DNA from 2 places in the Streptacidiphilus monticola genome. Region 1 is predicted to be linked to the other one. Evidence: riboswitches for the same ligand, from Rfam matches in the RefSeq annotation. Region 1 holds a riboswitch; the other holds the start of a gene.
What was found. Region 1 has a riboswitch for S-adenosylmethionine ahead of thrC (threonine synthase). Riboswitches for the same ligand answer to the same signal wherever they lie in the genome.
Positions count from the first base shown of each region.

Region 2: linked by a shared signal. The riboswitch ahead of ACFP3V_RS04185 (aminotransferase class V-fold PLP-dependent enzyme) and the one ahead of thrC (threonine synthase) in region 1 are both predicted to bind S-adenosylmethionine.

Region 1 is NZ_JBHSQJ010000141.1:59,057-66,855, reverse strand. Features, by position in the region: partial or broken gene ACFP3V_RS27855 (PASTA domain-containing protein) at 1-341, shown strand, start outside; gene ACFP3V_RS27850 (hypothetical protein) at 352-1,110, shown strand; gene ACFP3V_RS27845 (alpha,alpha-trehalose-phosphate synthase (UDP-forming)) at 1,118-2,548, opposite strand; gene ACFP3V_RS27840 (glucosyl-3-phosphoglycerate synthase) at 2,564-3,526, opposite strand; SAM riboswitch class I at 3,721-3,854, shown strand; gene thrC (threonine synthase) at 3,871-5,151, shown strand; gene ACFP3V_RS27830 (MoaD/ThiS family protein) at 5,148-5,426, shown strand; gene ACFP3V_RS27825 (cold-shock protein) at 5,832-6,035, shown strand; gene groL (chaperonin GroEL) at 6,444-7,799, shown strand, end outside.
Region 2 is NZ_JBHSQJ010000012.1:32,081-39,879, forward strand. Features, by position in the region: gene ACFP3V_RS04180 (L,D-transpeptidase) at 1-422, shown strand, start outside; gene ACFP3V_RS04185 (aminotransferase class V-fold PLP-dependent enzyme) at 553-1,914, opposite strand; SAM riboswitch class IV at 2,073-2,208, opposite strand; gene trpD (anthranilate phosphoribosyltransferase) at 2,469-3,536, opposite strand; gene ACFP3V_RS04195 (hypothetical protein) at 3,597-4,004, opposite strand; gene ctaE (aa3-type cytochrome oxidase subunit III) at 4,209-4,829, shown strand; gene qcrC (cytochrome bc1 complex diheme cytochrome c subunit) at 4,896-5,699, shown strand; gene qcrA (cytochrome bc1 complex Rieske iron-sulfur subunit) at 5,696-6,763, shown strand; gene qcrB (cytochrome bc1 complex cytochrome b subunit) at 6,760-7,799, shown strand, end outside.

The sequences.
Region 1 (7,799 bases):
TCAACGTCGTGTACGACTACCAGTGCTCGGCGCGACACCTGGGGGTCTACGCACAAGATCCGGCAGGTGGCAGCCAGGTGCCGAAGGGTTCCTCGGTGGCTCTCACCGCAATGGCGTCGAGTTGCCTGCTCTACCGGGACGAGCTGGGCGCCGACTGGTCGAAGGCGCAAGCGGACCTCAAGTCCGCCGGCTTCACGAATGTGAGCGTCGTGGGACCGAACGGCCCGTGCAACTACGGTCCTTGGGGCACGATCACCGCGCAGAGCCCCGGCTACCAGCGGCAGTACCTGCCGAGTTCGGCAGCCATCACGCTGACCGCACAGAGCTGCCAGATCGGCTAGGAGAGCAGCGATGACAGAACCCCAGGACGCGGTGCCCACCGAGGGTACGATCCGGCTCGGCAAGAACTCCGCATCGCCGCCGCAGGACGCTCCGTCGGCGCCGACACAGCCGACGGTGCAACTGCGGATGCCGGCCGCCGGGCACGAGGAGACCGTTGTCGTGGCGGCAGCCGTCCCCGCTCCCGCGGAGGGGCCTGAGCAGGCGTCAGCGCCTGGGCTGGAGGCGGTCGGTGAGGCCGCTCCCGCGGCGGGGCCGGAGAGTCTGATCCGCTTCGGGCCGGGCGTTCCCGACCCCAAGACCGCGCGCACCATCGCCGTGTGGCAGGGGAAGGCCGCGCCTGCCGCTGCTCCCGCGCCCGAGAGGGCGTCGGCACCGAAGGGCAACCGGGGCTGGTGGGTTCTCGCCCTGCTCCTCGTCCTCGCCGTCGTGGGCTGGCTGCTCTGGTCCCGCCTCGGGCCCAAGCTGGCCGTCGAGGGGGTGGCCGTCACCGCTTCGCCGTCCCAACTGGCCTGCGACAGCGCCGAGTTCCTCGTCGGCACGGTCAGGACCAACGGTCACGCGGGTACGCTCCAGTTCCGCTGGCTCCGCAGCGACGGCACCGACTCCGGCCCGCTCACCCAGGACGTCCGCGCCGGCCAGCGCAGCGTCCAGCTTCCGCTCCGCTGGACCGTCCAGGGCAAGGGCTCCTTCCACGGCACCGCCACCCTCAAGGTCACGGCGCCGGGCACCGCCGAGGGGGCGGCGAGCTTCGACTACAGCTGCAAGTGACGAGGACTCAACCCTGCAGCGCGTGCAACTGCTCCAGGAACCACGCCGTCGGCGGGAGCGCGGTGCTTGCCGCCGCGAGGCGCTTGGTGCGTTCCGCGCGCTCCCCGTCCGGCAGGGAGAGGGCCGCGTGCAGGGCGTCCGCGGTCTGGATGACGTCGTAGGGGTTGACCGGGAAGGAGTCGTCGCCGAGTTCCGCGAAGGCGCCCGCCTCTCGGGAGAGGACGAGGGCGACGCCCGAATCGGAGACGACCGGGACCTCCTTGGCCACCAGGTTCATGCCGTCGCGGATCGGGTTGACCAGCGCCACGTCGGCCATCCGGTACGCGGCCAGCGAGCGGGGGAAGTCGTCCTGCACATGCAGCAGCACCGGCTGCCACTCGCTGGTGCCGAACTCGTCGTTGATCTCCTGCGCCGTGCGCAGCACCGCCGCCGTGTACTCCCGGTACTCCGGGAGGTCGTGGCGCGACGGGTAGGCGAAGGCGATGTGGACCACCCGGTCCAGCCACTCCGGGCGGCTGCGCAGCAGGTGCTGGTAGGCCTGGAGGCCGCGGACGATGTTCTTGGACAGCTCCGTCCGGTCCACCCGGACGATGGTCTTCCGGTCCCCGACCGCCGCCTCCAGGGCGGCCAGGCGGGCGTCCACGTCGGGGCGGTGCGCCCGCTCGCGCAGGAACTCGGCGTCGGCGCCCAGCGGGTGGACGGCCAGTTGGGTGCTGCGGCCGCCGTAGCGGACCACCAGGTCGTCGGAGACCTCCGCGCCCAGCACGGCGACGCAGCAGTCGGCGAAGGCTTGGGCCCAACGGAGCGTCAGGAAGCCCGCGTGGTCGGCGCCGAGAATGCCCGTCAGCACCTCCTCGGCCACATCGTCCGGCAGCAGCCGGAAGTAGTCCGGCGGCGCCCAGGGGGTGTGCGAGAAGTGGCCGATCCGCAGGTCCGGCCGCAGTGAGCGGAGCAGACGGGGGGTCAGGGTCAGGTGGTAGTCCTGCACCAGCACCGCCGCGCCCTCGCCGGCCTGCCGGGCCAGCTCCTCCGCGAAGGCGGAGTTGTAGGACTCGTACGACGCCCACTCCCGGCGGAAGGCGGTGCCGAAGACCGGGGCCACCGGCGTGTGGTAGAGCAGGTGGTTGACGAACCACAGCGTCGAGTTGGCGATGCCGTTGTAGGCCCGCGCAAACGTTCCTGCGTCGATGTCCAGCATCCGCAGCGCCGGGTCGGTGACGGACCCCTGCCGCACTGCGGCCCGGTCGCCCTCGCTGAGGGCGGCGCAGACCCAGACGTGGTCGATCTCGTCCCCGATGGCCGAGAGCCCGGAGACCAGCCCGCCGCCGCCGCGTTTGGCGCTGAGCGTGCCGTCGTCCTCCACGGTGTACGACACGGGGCCGCGGTTGGAGGCGAGCAGGATCGAGGCGGTTCCGTACGGCGTCTCGGTCTCGGTCATGGTTGTCTCCCTTGCCTAGGACGAGCGCGGACAAACCTGGTATTCGGGCAGTGAGACGGCCGGCGGCCGCTCCAGCGCGGGCACCCGGGTGGTGCTGGGGGTGAAGCCGGCGTCGGTGCGTTCGAACTGGGTGAGTGTGGGCTCGGGGTGCAGCGGGTCCAGCGGGAGCCGGTGCGCGGCGGTGCGCAGGATCGCCGCCGACATGCGTCCCAGCCCGGCCGCGTCCTGGTGCCGGTGGTGGCGCTCGCCGACGTCCACCTGGGCCAGCGCGTCCAGCCCGGCCGTCGCCAACGCATCCACCAGCAGCCCGAGTTCGACCCCGTAGCCGGTCGCGAAGGGGAGCCGTTCCAGCAGCGAGCGGCGGGCCGCGTACTCGCCGCCGAGCGGCTGCACGAAGCCGGCCAGCCGGGGCCAGTGCAGGTTCAGCAGCGGCCGGGCGACCAGCTCGGTGACCCGGCCGCCGCCCGCCGGTATGGAGCCGCCGGGGGTGTCCAGCGGCCGGTCGTACATGGCCTTGACGAAGGCCACGTCCGGATCGGTCAGCAGCGGGCCGACGATCCCGGAGACGAAGACCGGGTCGAACTCGCGCAGGTCGGCGTCGACGAAGGCGACGATGCTGCCGCTGGTGACGAAGAGCGAGCGCCAGAGCACCTCGCCCTTGCCCGCCACGGCCGGCAGCTCGGGAAGGATCTCGTCCCGGTGGATCACCTTGGCCCCGGCCGCCGCGGCGACCTCCGCCGTCCGGTCCGTGGAGCCGGAGTCCAGCACCAGCAGTTCGTCCACCAGGGGCACCGTCTCGACCAGCGAACGGCGGATCCCGGCGACGACGGCGCCGACCGTGGCCTCCTCGTCGAGCGCGGGCAGCACCACGCTGACCGTCTCGCCGGTCCGCTCCTTGGCCGCCAGCAGCTGGGCCAGGGGCCGGTCGGCGGCGGTCCAGGAGCGACGGCGCAGCCAGTCCGCGACCTCGTCGAGCACAACTCTCCCCATCGTTCGTCCGTCCGGAGCGGGGCGCTCGGCCCGGCTCTGTCTCGCCTCGCGGACGGCCTCTGGCGGGACCAGGGCCGTCAGTTACAGTCTTGGGGACGAGAAGGTCCCCGCGCACACCGGGGGCCGAATCGTACGCAAGACCCACAAACGCGCGCGGAACCCCAGTGTCCCGCCCGCCACAGAGCTCATCCAGAGGGACTGAGGGAACGGCCCGTTGACGTCCCGGCAACCCTCCTGCCTGCTCTCCTTCGCGAGGCCCGGTGGGGAAGGTGCCAATTCCGGCCCACGGCGAGACGCGCCGTGGGGAAGATGAGGAGAGAGGCCTCGCCACCATGGCACGAGTTGACACTGCCGTACCTTCCGACGCTTTCGGACCCGCCGTCGCGCTCTCCTGTCGCGAGTGCGGAGCACGCACGCCCCTGGCCCCCGACTTCGCCTGCCTGGAGTGCTTCGGGCCGCTCGAGGTCGCGTACGAACTCCCGGTCGGCGACCCGGAGTCGCTGCGCAAGCAGATCGAGAACGGCCCGCACAGCATCTGGCGCTACGCGCCGCTGCTGCCCGTCTCGCCCGACGTGGCGTCACGGCCGAACCTGAACCCGGGCTGGACGAAGCTGGTCAAGGCCGACAACCTGGCCCGCGAGCTGGGCGTCACCGGAGCCCTCTACGTCAAGGACGACTCCGGCAATCCGACGCACTCGTTCAAGGACCGTGTCGTCGCCATCGCCGTCGAGGCCGCCCGCACCTTCGGCTTCACCACGCTGTCCTGCTCCTCCACCGGCAACCTGGCCGGCGCGGTCGGCGCGGCGGCGGCCCGCACGGGCCTGCGCTCCTGCGTCTTCATCCCGCATGACCTGGAGGCCGGCAAGGTCGTCATGGCCGCGGTCTACGGCGGCGAGCTGGTCGGCATCGAGGGCAACTACGACGACGTCAACCGCTTCTGCTCGGAGCTGATCGGCGACCCGGCCGGCGAGGGCTGGGGCTTCGTCAACGTCAACCTGCGCCCGTACTACGGCGAGGGCTCGAAGACGCTGGCCTACGAGATCTGCGAGCAGCTCGGCTGGCAGCTGCCGGACCAGCTGGTCATCCCGATCGCCTCCGGCTCGCAGCTGACGAAGATCGACAAGGGTCTCAAGGAGCTGATCGCCCTGGGGCTGGTCGAGGACAAGCCCTACAAGATCTTCGGCGCCCAGGCCGAGGGCTGCTCCCCGGTCTCCGTCGCCTTCAAGTCGGGCCACGACGTGATCCGCCCGCAGAAGCCGGACACCATCGCCAAGTCCCTGGCCATCGGCAACCCCGCCGACGGCCCCTACGTCCTGGACATCGCCCGCCGCACCGGCGGCGCGGTGGAGGACGTGACGGACGCTCAGATCGTCGACGCCATCCAGCTGCTGGCCCGCACCGAGGGCATCTTCGCCGAGACGGCGGGTGGCGTCACCGTCGGCGTGACGCGCAAGCTGATCGAGAACGGCGTGCTCGACCCGACGCTGACCACCGTCGTCCTGAACACCGGCGACGGACTGAAGACCCTGGACGCGGTGGCCGACCGCGCCCGGCCGACCGCCGTCATCCGCCCCACCCTTGACTCGTTCCGAGAGGCAGGTCTCGCGTCATGAGCGTCACCGTCCGCATCCCCACCATCCTGCGCACCTACACCGGCGGCGAAGCCGAGGTGAAGGCCGAGGGCGCCACCCTGGCCGCGGTGATCGAGGACCTGGAGGCCAACCACGCGGGCATCCGCGCGCGTCTGCTGGACGACACCGGCAAGCTGCGCCGCTTCGTCAACATCTACGTGAACGACGACGACGTGCGCTTCGCCGAGGGCCTGGAGACGGCCACGCCGGAGGGCGCGGGCGTGTCCATCATCCCGGCGGTGGCCGGCGGCTGCTGAGCCGCGCCGCCCGCCTGCCGCATTCCGTCGAGGCCGGGGTCCCGAAAGGGACCCCGGCCTTGGCATTTGCACCCTTCCGGCAGGAGTAGAGTGCTGCGCAGTTCTCCCGCGTCTCAAACCTTTTCTTCCGTCCCGTTGGGCGAGACGGCGGCATGCAGATTTAACGTTGCGAAATGTCGGATGAGCCCGGTTTGTCCCGTCTGAATTGCCATAGTTTGCAGTCATCAGCCGGAAATGTCGCTGAAGAAGACGTGAGAATTCCCCGTCTAATGCTCTGTTGCTCAGGGCAGTGGAGTGGATACATTCAGCGTCGGCCGAGCGAGCCACGGCACCAAGGCGGTGGCCCGTGCAGGCCCGGTCCGCGGCGTGCGGACCGTGAAAGGGCCAGTAATAGGGGAGTTTGGCATGGCTCAGGGCACCGTCAAGTGGTTCAACGCGGAGAAGGGCTACGGCTTCATCGCGGTCGACGGTGGTGCGGACGTGTTCGTCCACTACAGCGCGATCCAGATGGACGGGTACCGGTCGCTCGAGGAGGGTCAGCGGGTCGAGTTCGAGATCTCGCAGGGCCAGAAGGGCCCGCAGGCGGACATGGTCCGCGTGCTCGCCTGACACTCACTCGGCGTGATCGCTGACTGATACGACCCGCTGAGCCTTGTTCCGAACGGCACCAGGCCGAAACGCAGGTCTTCTCAAGGGACCCGTCGCCCCCGGGGCGCCGGGTCCCTTGCGTTGTGCCCGCCCTCGGCTGCCTGCCACCCCTTGCAACGAAGCCCTTCGGGCTGCTTGCCCCCTCCCGTCGCCCGCCACCGCCCTTGCAAGGAAGCCCTTCGGGGCTGCTTGCACTCTCGGGGGTCGAGTGCTAATCATTGGCGTTAGCACTCTGCGGTAGAGAGTGCGAACGGGCCGGGTCGGTGAGGCCCCGGGCGCGGAGGGGAAGGAACTCCGTCGGCCGGTGCCGTCCGTCGCGGGCGCCAGCGCGGTCCGCACGCAGCCAGTCTGTCCAGGAGGACCACTTCCATGGCGAAGATCATCGCGTTCGACGAGGAGGCTCGTCGCGGCCTCGAGCGGGGCATGAACCAGCTCGCCGACGCTGTCAAGGTCACGCTGGGCCCCAAGGGCCGCAACGTCGTTCTGGAGAAGAAGTGGGGCGCCCCCACGATCACCAACGACGGTGTCTCCATCGCCAAGGAGATCGAGCTCGAGGACCCGTACGAGAAGATCGGCGCCGAGCTCGTCAAGGAGGTCGCCAAGAAGACCGACGACGTCGCGGGTGACGGCACCACCACCGCCACCGTGCTGGCCCAGGCTCTCGTCCGCGAGGGTCTGCGCAACGTCGCCGCCGGTGCCAACCCGATGGCCCTCAAGCGCGGCATCGAGAAGGCCGTCGAGGCCGTCTCCGCCCAGCTGCTCGAGCAGGCCAAGGAGGTGGAGACCAAGGACCAGATCGCGCAGACCGCGTCCATCTCCGCCGCCGACCCGGCGATCGGCGAGCTCATCGCCGAGGCCATGGACAAGGTCGGCAAGGAAGGCGTCATCACCGTCGAGGAGTCGCAGACCTTCGGGCTCGAGCTCGAGCTCACCGAGGGCATGCGCTTCGACAAGGGCTTCATCTCGGCGTACTTCGCCACCGACCTGGAGCGCATGGAGACGGTCTTCGAGGACCCGTACATCCTGATCGCCAACCAGAAGATCGGCGCCATCAAGGACCTGCTCCCGCTGCTGGAGAAGGTCATGCAGTCCGGCAAGCCGCTGCTGATCATCGCCGAGGACGTCGAGGGCGAGGCCCTGTCCACCCTGGTGGTCAACAAGATCCGCGGCACCTTCAAGTCCGTCGCCGTCAAGGCCCCGGGCTTCGGTGACCGCCGCAAGGCCATGCTCGGCGACATCGCCATCCTGACGGGTGGTCAGGTCATCTCCGAGGAGGTCGGCCTCAAGCTGGAGAACACCGGCCTCGAGCTGCTGGGCCGCGCCCGCAAGGTCGTCGTCACCAAGGACGAGACCACCATCGTGGACGGTGCCGGCGACGCCGAGCAGATCCAGGGCCGCGTGAACCAGATCCGCGCCGAGATCGAGAACAGCGACTCCGACTACGACCGCGAGAAGCTGCAGGAGCGCCTGGCCAAGCTGGCCGGCGGCGTCGCCGTCATCAAGGCCGGCGCCGCGACCGAGGTCGAGCTCAAGGAGCGCAAGCACCGCATCGAGGACGCGGTGCGCAACGCCAAGGCGGCTGTCGAGGAGGGCATCGTCGCCGGTGGTGGCGTGGCCCTGCTGCAGGCCGGCATCGCCTTCGACAAGCTCGAGCTGGACGGCGACGAGGCGACCGGTGCCAACATCGTGCGCGTCGCGCTGGAGGCCCCGATCAAGCAGATCGCG
Region 2 (7,799 bases), on a different contig from region 1:
CCGTCTTCATGGACTCCCGGACGGTGGGCATCGCCGCGGGCTCCTCCAACTCCTACGCGCTCAACGTCCGTTGGGCGAGCCGGGTCACCTGGTCGGGCGAGTACGTCCACGCCGCGCCGTGGTCGGTGGGCTCCCAGGGCGTCGCCAACGTCTCGCACGGCTGCACCGGCATGTCGACGGAGAACGCCCGGTGGTTCTACGACACCTTCCGTCCCGGGGACCTCGTGGAGGTGGTGCACAGCCTCGGGCACGAGATGGAGCGCTTCGGCAACGGGTACGGCGACTGGAACGTGTCCTGGGCGGACTGGGAGAAGGGCAGTGCGCTGCACCGCACAGTGACCACGGGAGCCCCGGTGAACGGCGTCGGGGGCACGGCCGACACGACGGCCACGGCGGTGGGGTACCTACGGCCCAGCGTGTGACCGCGGGGACGCCCGGAGGGGCGCGTGCGCGAGCAAGACACCACTCGCGGAGGTCCGTCCCCGATCAACGGGTCGGACCTCCGCGAGTGGTGTGCTGCCCGCGCAGTTCCCCGCGCCCGTGAGGGGTGCCCTACCGCTGGACGTCGGGGACGCAGCGGCCGGATTCGGTGCGGTAGGACCACTTCGCGCCGTGGGTGACCAGTTCCTTCACCGCCGTGAGGAACCGCTCCACGTGCTCGTCGGGCGTCCCCGCCCCGAAGCTGACGCGGATGGCGTTCAGGCTCCGCTCGCCCGGCAGGGACGGCTCCGGGGCACCGCACTCGCCGGGGCTGTCCTCCTCCCCGCCGAGCAGGGTGCGTACCAGCGGGTGGGCGCAGAACAGTCCGTCGCGCACACCGATCCCGTACTCCGCGGAGAGCGCAGCGGAGAAGTGGCTGCTGTTCCAGCCCTGCACCACGAAGGAGAGCACGCCGACCCGCTCGTGATCCGTGCCGAACAGGGTGAGCACCCGCACCTCGGGGATCTCGGCCAGTCCGGTCAGCAGACGGTCGATCAACTCCCGCTCGCGGGACACCAGGGCGTCGAACCCGGTCTCCGTCAGCGCGCGGCACGCGGAGGCGATGGCGTAGGCGCCGATCACGTTGGGGGAGCCGGCCTCGTGGCGGGCCGGGCCGCGGTGCCACTCGACGGCGACGCCGCCGTCCGCCTCCCGGGCGACGGTGCGGGACGCGCCGCCGCCGGCCAGGTAGGGCTCGGCCGCGTCGAGCCAGTCCGCGCGCCCGGCGAGTACGCCCGCGCCGAACGGGGCGTACAGCTTGTGGCCGGAGAAGGCCACCCAGTCAACGTCCAACTCGCGGACGGAGACCGCGTGGTGGGGCGCCAGCTGGGCGGCGTCGAGGACGATCCGGGCGCCGTGGCGGTGCGCCGTCTCCGCGAGCGCGCGCACCGGCCAGATCTCGCCGGTGACGTTGGATGCCCCCGTGACGCACACCAGCTTCGGCCCGGCCGGCGCCACCGAGAGCGCGGCGTCGAGCGCGTCGACGGCCTCCTGGGGCGAGCGGGGAGCGCGGAGGTAGGAGACCGTCAGCCCCTCGCGACGCCAGGGGAGGAGGGAGGCGTGGTGCTCCGTCTCGAAGGCGTAGACGCAGGTGCCGGAAGGCAGCACGGAGGCCAGCAGGTTGAGCGAGTCCGTGGTGGCCCGCGTGAAGACGACGTAGTCGTCCTCGCGCAGGTCGAGGAAGTCGGCGACGGTGGCGCGGCTCTGCTCGAAGAGGTCGGTGGACAGCTGGGACAGGTAGCCGGCCCCGCGGTGGACGCTGCCGTAGTAGGGCGCGTAGGCGGCGACGTCGTCCCAGACGCGCTGCAGGGCCGGAGCGCTGGCGGCGTAGTCGAGTGCGGCGTAGCCGACCTTGGTGCCGTCCGCGAGCGGCACCTCGACGTCACGGCCGAGGACGGGGAGCGGGGTGGAACAGGCAACGGTGGAGACAGACATGACGAATCCTCAGGGCATGGCTGGACACGCGACGGCCCGGAGTGCGGGCAGGCGGGCGCAGGGGCGAAAGGGTGTGCGGAGAGGGAGGCGCGTCGGCCTCTAACGCATTCGCTGTGCCATGTGGAGAACTCCTCGGACCGAGGGATCCCGGGGAGGGGGATCCGCGCTTGCCGTTGCACGGTGCTGTGCGACGGCCTGGTCGTCACCCGGAGGCACCCCGCCGCGGGCGGAGGGTTGCCGGACAGCGAGCCGGGGCTTCAGCGGTTCGTGAACCGCGTGCTGTCACTCGTGACCTGACGAGGAGTATGCCAGAGGGCCCGGAACGTGAACGAGCCCATTCCGTCATCCGAGATCCGTCGATGACAGACATTCCGTTGCAGCCCCGTAGGGGCGCGGGGGACTGCGCGACCGGCCCACCACCCAGGGAGGTCCGTCCCCGATCAGCAGGTCGAACCTCCGCGGGTGGTGGGCCGGTCGCGCAGTCCCCCACCCCCGTACGGGCGGGGGTGCCCCCAGCGCCACTGCGGGGCTCCGCCCCTGAGGCGTGGCGGCGACTAACGGTTGGTCGCGGAGCTCCACCGCTCGAGGACGGCCAGTGCCGCGCCGCTGTCGATGGACACCGCCGTGCGCTCGATCGCGGCAGCGAACTGCTCGATCAGAGGGGCCGGCGTCTGCTCCAGCGCTACCAGCGCCGCCGCCGAGTTGAGGACCACCGCGTCGCGGACCGGGCCGGTCTTGCCGGCCAGGACCTCGCGGGCGACCTGGGCGTTGTACGCGGGGTCGGCGCCCCGCAGGGCCTCCACGGGGGCGAAGGGGAGGCCCAGCTCCCGCGGGTCGAAGGGGATCTGCTCCACCTCCCCGTCCAGCACCCGCCACACCGTGGACGTCGTCGTGACCGTCAGTTCGTCCAGGCCGTCGTCGCCGCGGAACACCAGGGCCGAGTTGCCGCGGCGGGCCAGGACCCCGGCGATGAGGCCGGCCATCCGGCTGTCGAAGCAGCCCACCGCGTTGGCCGTGACCCGGGCCGGGTTGGTCAGCGGGCCGAGCAGGTTGAAGGAGGTGGGGACCCCCAAGTCCTTACGGGCGGTGCCCGCATGACGCATCGCCGGATGGAACACCGGGGCCGGGCAGTAGGTGATGCCGATCTCCGTCGCCACCTGCGCGACCCGCTCGGGGGACAGGTCCAGTCGGACGCCCAGGTGCTCCAGCACGTCCGTCGCGCCGCTCGCGGAGGAGGCGGCCCGGTTGCCGTGCTTGACCACGCGCGCGCCCGCGCCCGCGGCGACCACGGCCGACATGGTCGAGATGTTGACGGTCCTGGCCCGGTCGCCGCCGGTCCCCACGATGTCCACCGCGGGGCCGGGGACCTCGATCACCGTGGCGTGCGCGTACATCGCGTCGACCAGGCCGGAGATCTCCTCGACCGTCTCGCCCTTCGCGCGCAGCGCGACCATGAAGCCGGCGATCTGCGCCGGGCTGGCCTCTCCGCGCATGATCTGGTCCATCGCCCAGGCGGTGCCCGCCGCGTCCAGATCGGCCCCGGAGAGCAGGGGGTTGAGCACGTCGGGCCAGGTGCGCTGCTGCACGGGGACGACCATCGACGGGCCTCTCACTCGAGTCATGTGGCGGCTGCTGGGAACAGCGCCAGCCTAGCGAGCGGAGGCCCGGACGGGCCGGAGGTCTCAGGCGGCGAGATGGGCGGAACGCAGCAGCGTCGTCGCCGTCTCAGCCAGGGCGACCGGGTCCACCGGGGCGGCCACCGCGGCGTCGGCCCGGGACCAGGTGGCGAGCCAGGCGTCCTGCGGGCGGGCCACCAGGACCAGCACCGGAGGGCAGTGGTAGACCTCGTCCTTCAGCTGCCGGGCCAGGCCCATCCCGCCGAGGGGCACCGCTTCGCCGTCGAGCACCAGAAGGTCGATCCGCTTGGCGCCCTTCGCGTGCGCGTCCACGGCGCGGACCACCGCCGGGGCCGTCGCGCACTCGAGGTACTCGATCTCGGGGAGGTCCTGGGCCGGGCGGCGGCCGAGGGCCAGCCGGACCTGCTCGCGGGTGTTCCGGTCGTCGCTGTAGACGAGGACGCGCAGTGCCATCGCAGACACAACCCCCTGGGTCGGGTGATCGGGACCACTTCTTCGTGCTCGTCGCGGACTCTACTCCCGAACCTCACGCACCGACAGAAGTCGTGCGCGGCAAGGCCGCTCAGCGGCCGAGGATCACCTTTTCGAGGGTACGTCAGGACCCGGACACACCGACGCACACCCCCCGCCGTCAAGACGGAATAAGCGACCGACATAATGTCGGTCGTGGCGACAGCAACTGCAGTAGAAACCGGGCACGCACACGGTTCGGTCAACCGGCCGAACCTCACCAGCGTCGGAACCATCGTCTGGCTGAGTTCCGAGCTGATGTTCTTCGCTGCCCTCTTCGCGATGTACTTCACGATCCGGTCGGTGACCGGCGTCGACTTCTGGCACGAGCAGAACCACGCACTCAACGTGCCGTTCTCCTCGGTCAACACCACGATCCTGGTGCTCTCCTCGTTCACCTGCCAGATGGGTGTGTTCGCCGCCGAGCGCGGCGACGTGAAGAAGCTCCGGGCCTGGTTCATCGTCACCTTCATCATGGGTGCGATGTTCATCGGCGGTCAGATCTACGAGTACACGGAGCTGGTGAAGAAGGACGGCCTGTCCCTCTCCTCCTCCCCGTACGGCTCGGTCTTCTACCTGACCACCGGCTTCCACGGCCTCCACGTGACGGGCGGTCTGATCGCGTTCCTGCTGGTCCTGGGACGGACCTACGCGGCCAAGCGCTTCACGCACGAGCAGGCCACCGCGGCGATCGTCGTGTCGTACTACTGGCACTTCGTCGACGTGGTCTGGATCGGTCTGTTCGCGACCATCTATCTGATCAAGTAAGGGTCGGACCGTCCTGACGGTCTACCAGACTCCAGACGCTCCAGATCCTCACACCGGGGTTTATCCGTGAAAAAGCTCTCCGCACGACGGCGCCACCCGCTGGCAGCGCTCGTCGTCCTCATCTTCGCGCTGGCGGCCACCGGGGGGCTGTACGCCGCCTTCGCGCCGACCGGCAGCGCACAGGCTGACAGCAGCCAGTCGCTGTCCGTCGAGCAGGGCAAGAAGCTCTACCAGGTCGGCTGCGCCAGCTGCCACGGCCTGAACGGCGAGGGCACCAAGGACGGCCCGTCGCTGGTCGGCGTCGGTTCCGCCGCCGTGGACTTCCAGGTCGGTACCGGCCGCATGCCCGCGCAGCAGCCGGGCGCCCAGGTCCCGAAGAAGAAGGTCATCTACACCCAGGCCCAGATCGACCAGCTCGGCGACTACATCGCCACGCTGGGCGCCGGTCCGGCCCGGGTGACGGAGGCCCAGACCCAGGGCGGCGACGTCTCCCGCGGTGGCGAGCTGTTCCGTACCAACTGCGCCCAGTGCCACAACTTCGCCGGTGCCGGCGGCGCGCTGAGCGAGGGCAAGTTCGCCCCGAGCCTGGCCAAGGTGAGCGGAAAGCACATCTGGGAGGCCATGCTGACGGGTCCTCAGAACATGCCGTCCTTCCCTGACTCCACCATGCCGGAGCAGCAGAAGAAGGACATCATCGCGTACGTCACGCACACGACGAACTCGGACACCAACCCCAGCTACGGCGGAATGACCCTGGGTGCCATCGGCCCGGTCTCCGAGGGGCTGTTCGGTTGGATCTTCGGGCTCGGCGCCCTGATCGGCGTTGCCATCTGGATCGCCGCCCGCACCCCCAAGGCCAAGAAGTCATGACGAGCCAGGACAACATGTCTGAAGAACACCTGCCCGAGGCGGCAGGCGGGCACGGGACGGTCGCCGTACACGGCGGCGCGTTCGCGGACCCCGGCCTGCCGCCCCACGAGCCCCGCCGGACCGACATCGACGAACGGGCCGCCAAGCGGGCCGAGCGTCAGGTCGCCCTCTGGTTCGTGCTGTCGATGCTGGCCACCGTGGCCTTCATCGCCTGCTACGTCATCTTCAAGCCGGGGCCCCAGTCCGCCAACACGGTCTACATCTGGCCCATCGGCGATGTCTCCAAGCTGAACTTCGGCCTGGGCATCTCCCTGGGCGTGTCCCTCTTCTCGATCGGCGCCGGCGCGGTCCACTGGGCCCGCACGCTGATGTCGGACGAGGAGCACATCTCCGAGCGCCACCCGGTCGAGGCCACCCCCGCGGTCCGGGAGCAGGTCTTCGCGGACTTCCGCCAGGGCGCCAAGGAGTCCGGCTTCGGCCGCCGCAAGCTGATCCGCAACACCATGATCGGTGCGATGGCCGTCTTCCCGCTCTCCGCGGTCGTGCTCTTCCGCGACCTCGGCCCGCTGCCGGAGAAGAAGCTGATCCACACCGCGTGGGTCAAGGGCATGCGCCTGAAGAACATGAACACGGGCGAGCCGATCAAGGCCTCCGACATCGAGGTGGGTTCGCTCACCTTCGCCATGCCGGAGAACCTGAGCGAGGACGACGAGGACTTCCAGGAGCGCATCGCCAAGGACGCGGTCATGCTGGTCCGCCTCCAGCCGGAGGACATCAAGGACAAGCGGTCCGCGGACTGGGGCTACAACGGGGTGCTCGCCTTCTCGAAGATCTGCACCCACGTGGGTTGCCCGATCTCCCTGTACGAGCAGCAGACGCACCATGTCCTCTGCCCGTGCCACCAGTCGACCTTCGACCTCTCCGACGGCGCGCGGGTCATCTTCGGCCCCGCCGGCCACCCGCTGCCGCAGCTCGCGATCAACGTCGACGGCAACGGCAACCTGCAGGCCCTCGGTGACTTCAGCGCCCCGGTCGGCCCCGGCTTCTGGGAGCGCAGCGAATGAGCAGTGACGTGACGCACGATCAGACCGGCCACAGCGAGGCCGGAGTCGAGCAGGGCCACGTCGGCGAGAAGCTCGCCGACTGGGCCGACGGCCGACTCGGGATCTACAACCTGGCCAAGTCCAACCTGAGGAAGATCTTCCCGGACCACTGGTCCTTCATGCTGGGTGAGATCTGCCTCTACAGCTTCATCATCATCATCCTGACCGGCGTCTACCTGACGCTGTTCTTCAACCCGAGCATGGGTGAGGTCGTCTACCACGGCTCCTACACCCCGCTGCAGGGCATCCGCATGTCCGAGGCGTACGAGTCGGCGCTGAACATCAGCTTCGACGTGCGCGGCGGTCTGCTGATCCGTCAGATCCACCACTGGGCGGCCATCGTCTTCGTCGCGGCGATGATCGTGCACATGATGCGCGTCTTCTTCACCGGCGCGTTCCGCAAGCCCCGTGAGATCAACTGGCTGTTCGGCTTCCTGCTGCTCTTCCTGGGCATGTTCGACGGCTTCATGGGCTACTCGCTCCCGGACGACCTGCTGTCCGGTACCGGTATCCGCTTCATGGAGGGCGCGATCCTGTCGGTGCCGATCGTCGGCACCTACCTGCAGATGTTCCTGTACGGCGGCGAGTTCCCCGGGCACGACATCATCCCGCGCTTCTACACCATCCACATCCTGCTGATCCCCGGCATCATGCTGGGTCTGCTGGTGGCGCACCTGATCCTGGTCTTCTACCACAAGCACACCCAGTTCGCGGGCCCCGGCCGCAGCGAGAAGAACGTCGTCGGCATGCCGCTGATGCCGGTCTACATGGCCAAGGCCGGTGGCTTCTTCTTCCTGGTATTCGGCGTCATCGCGCTGATCTCGGCGATCGCCTCGGTCAACCCGATCTGGGCCTACGGCCCGTACCGCCCGGACCAGGTGTCCACGGACGCTCAGCCCGACTGGTACATGGGCTTCTCCGAGGGCCTGATCCGCATCATGCCGGGCTGGGAGATCCGACTCTGGGGCCACACCCTGGTGCTCGGCGTGTTCATCCC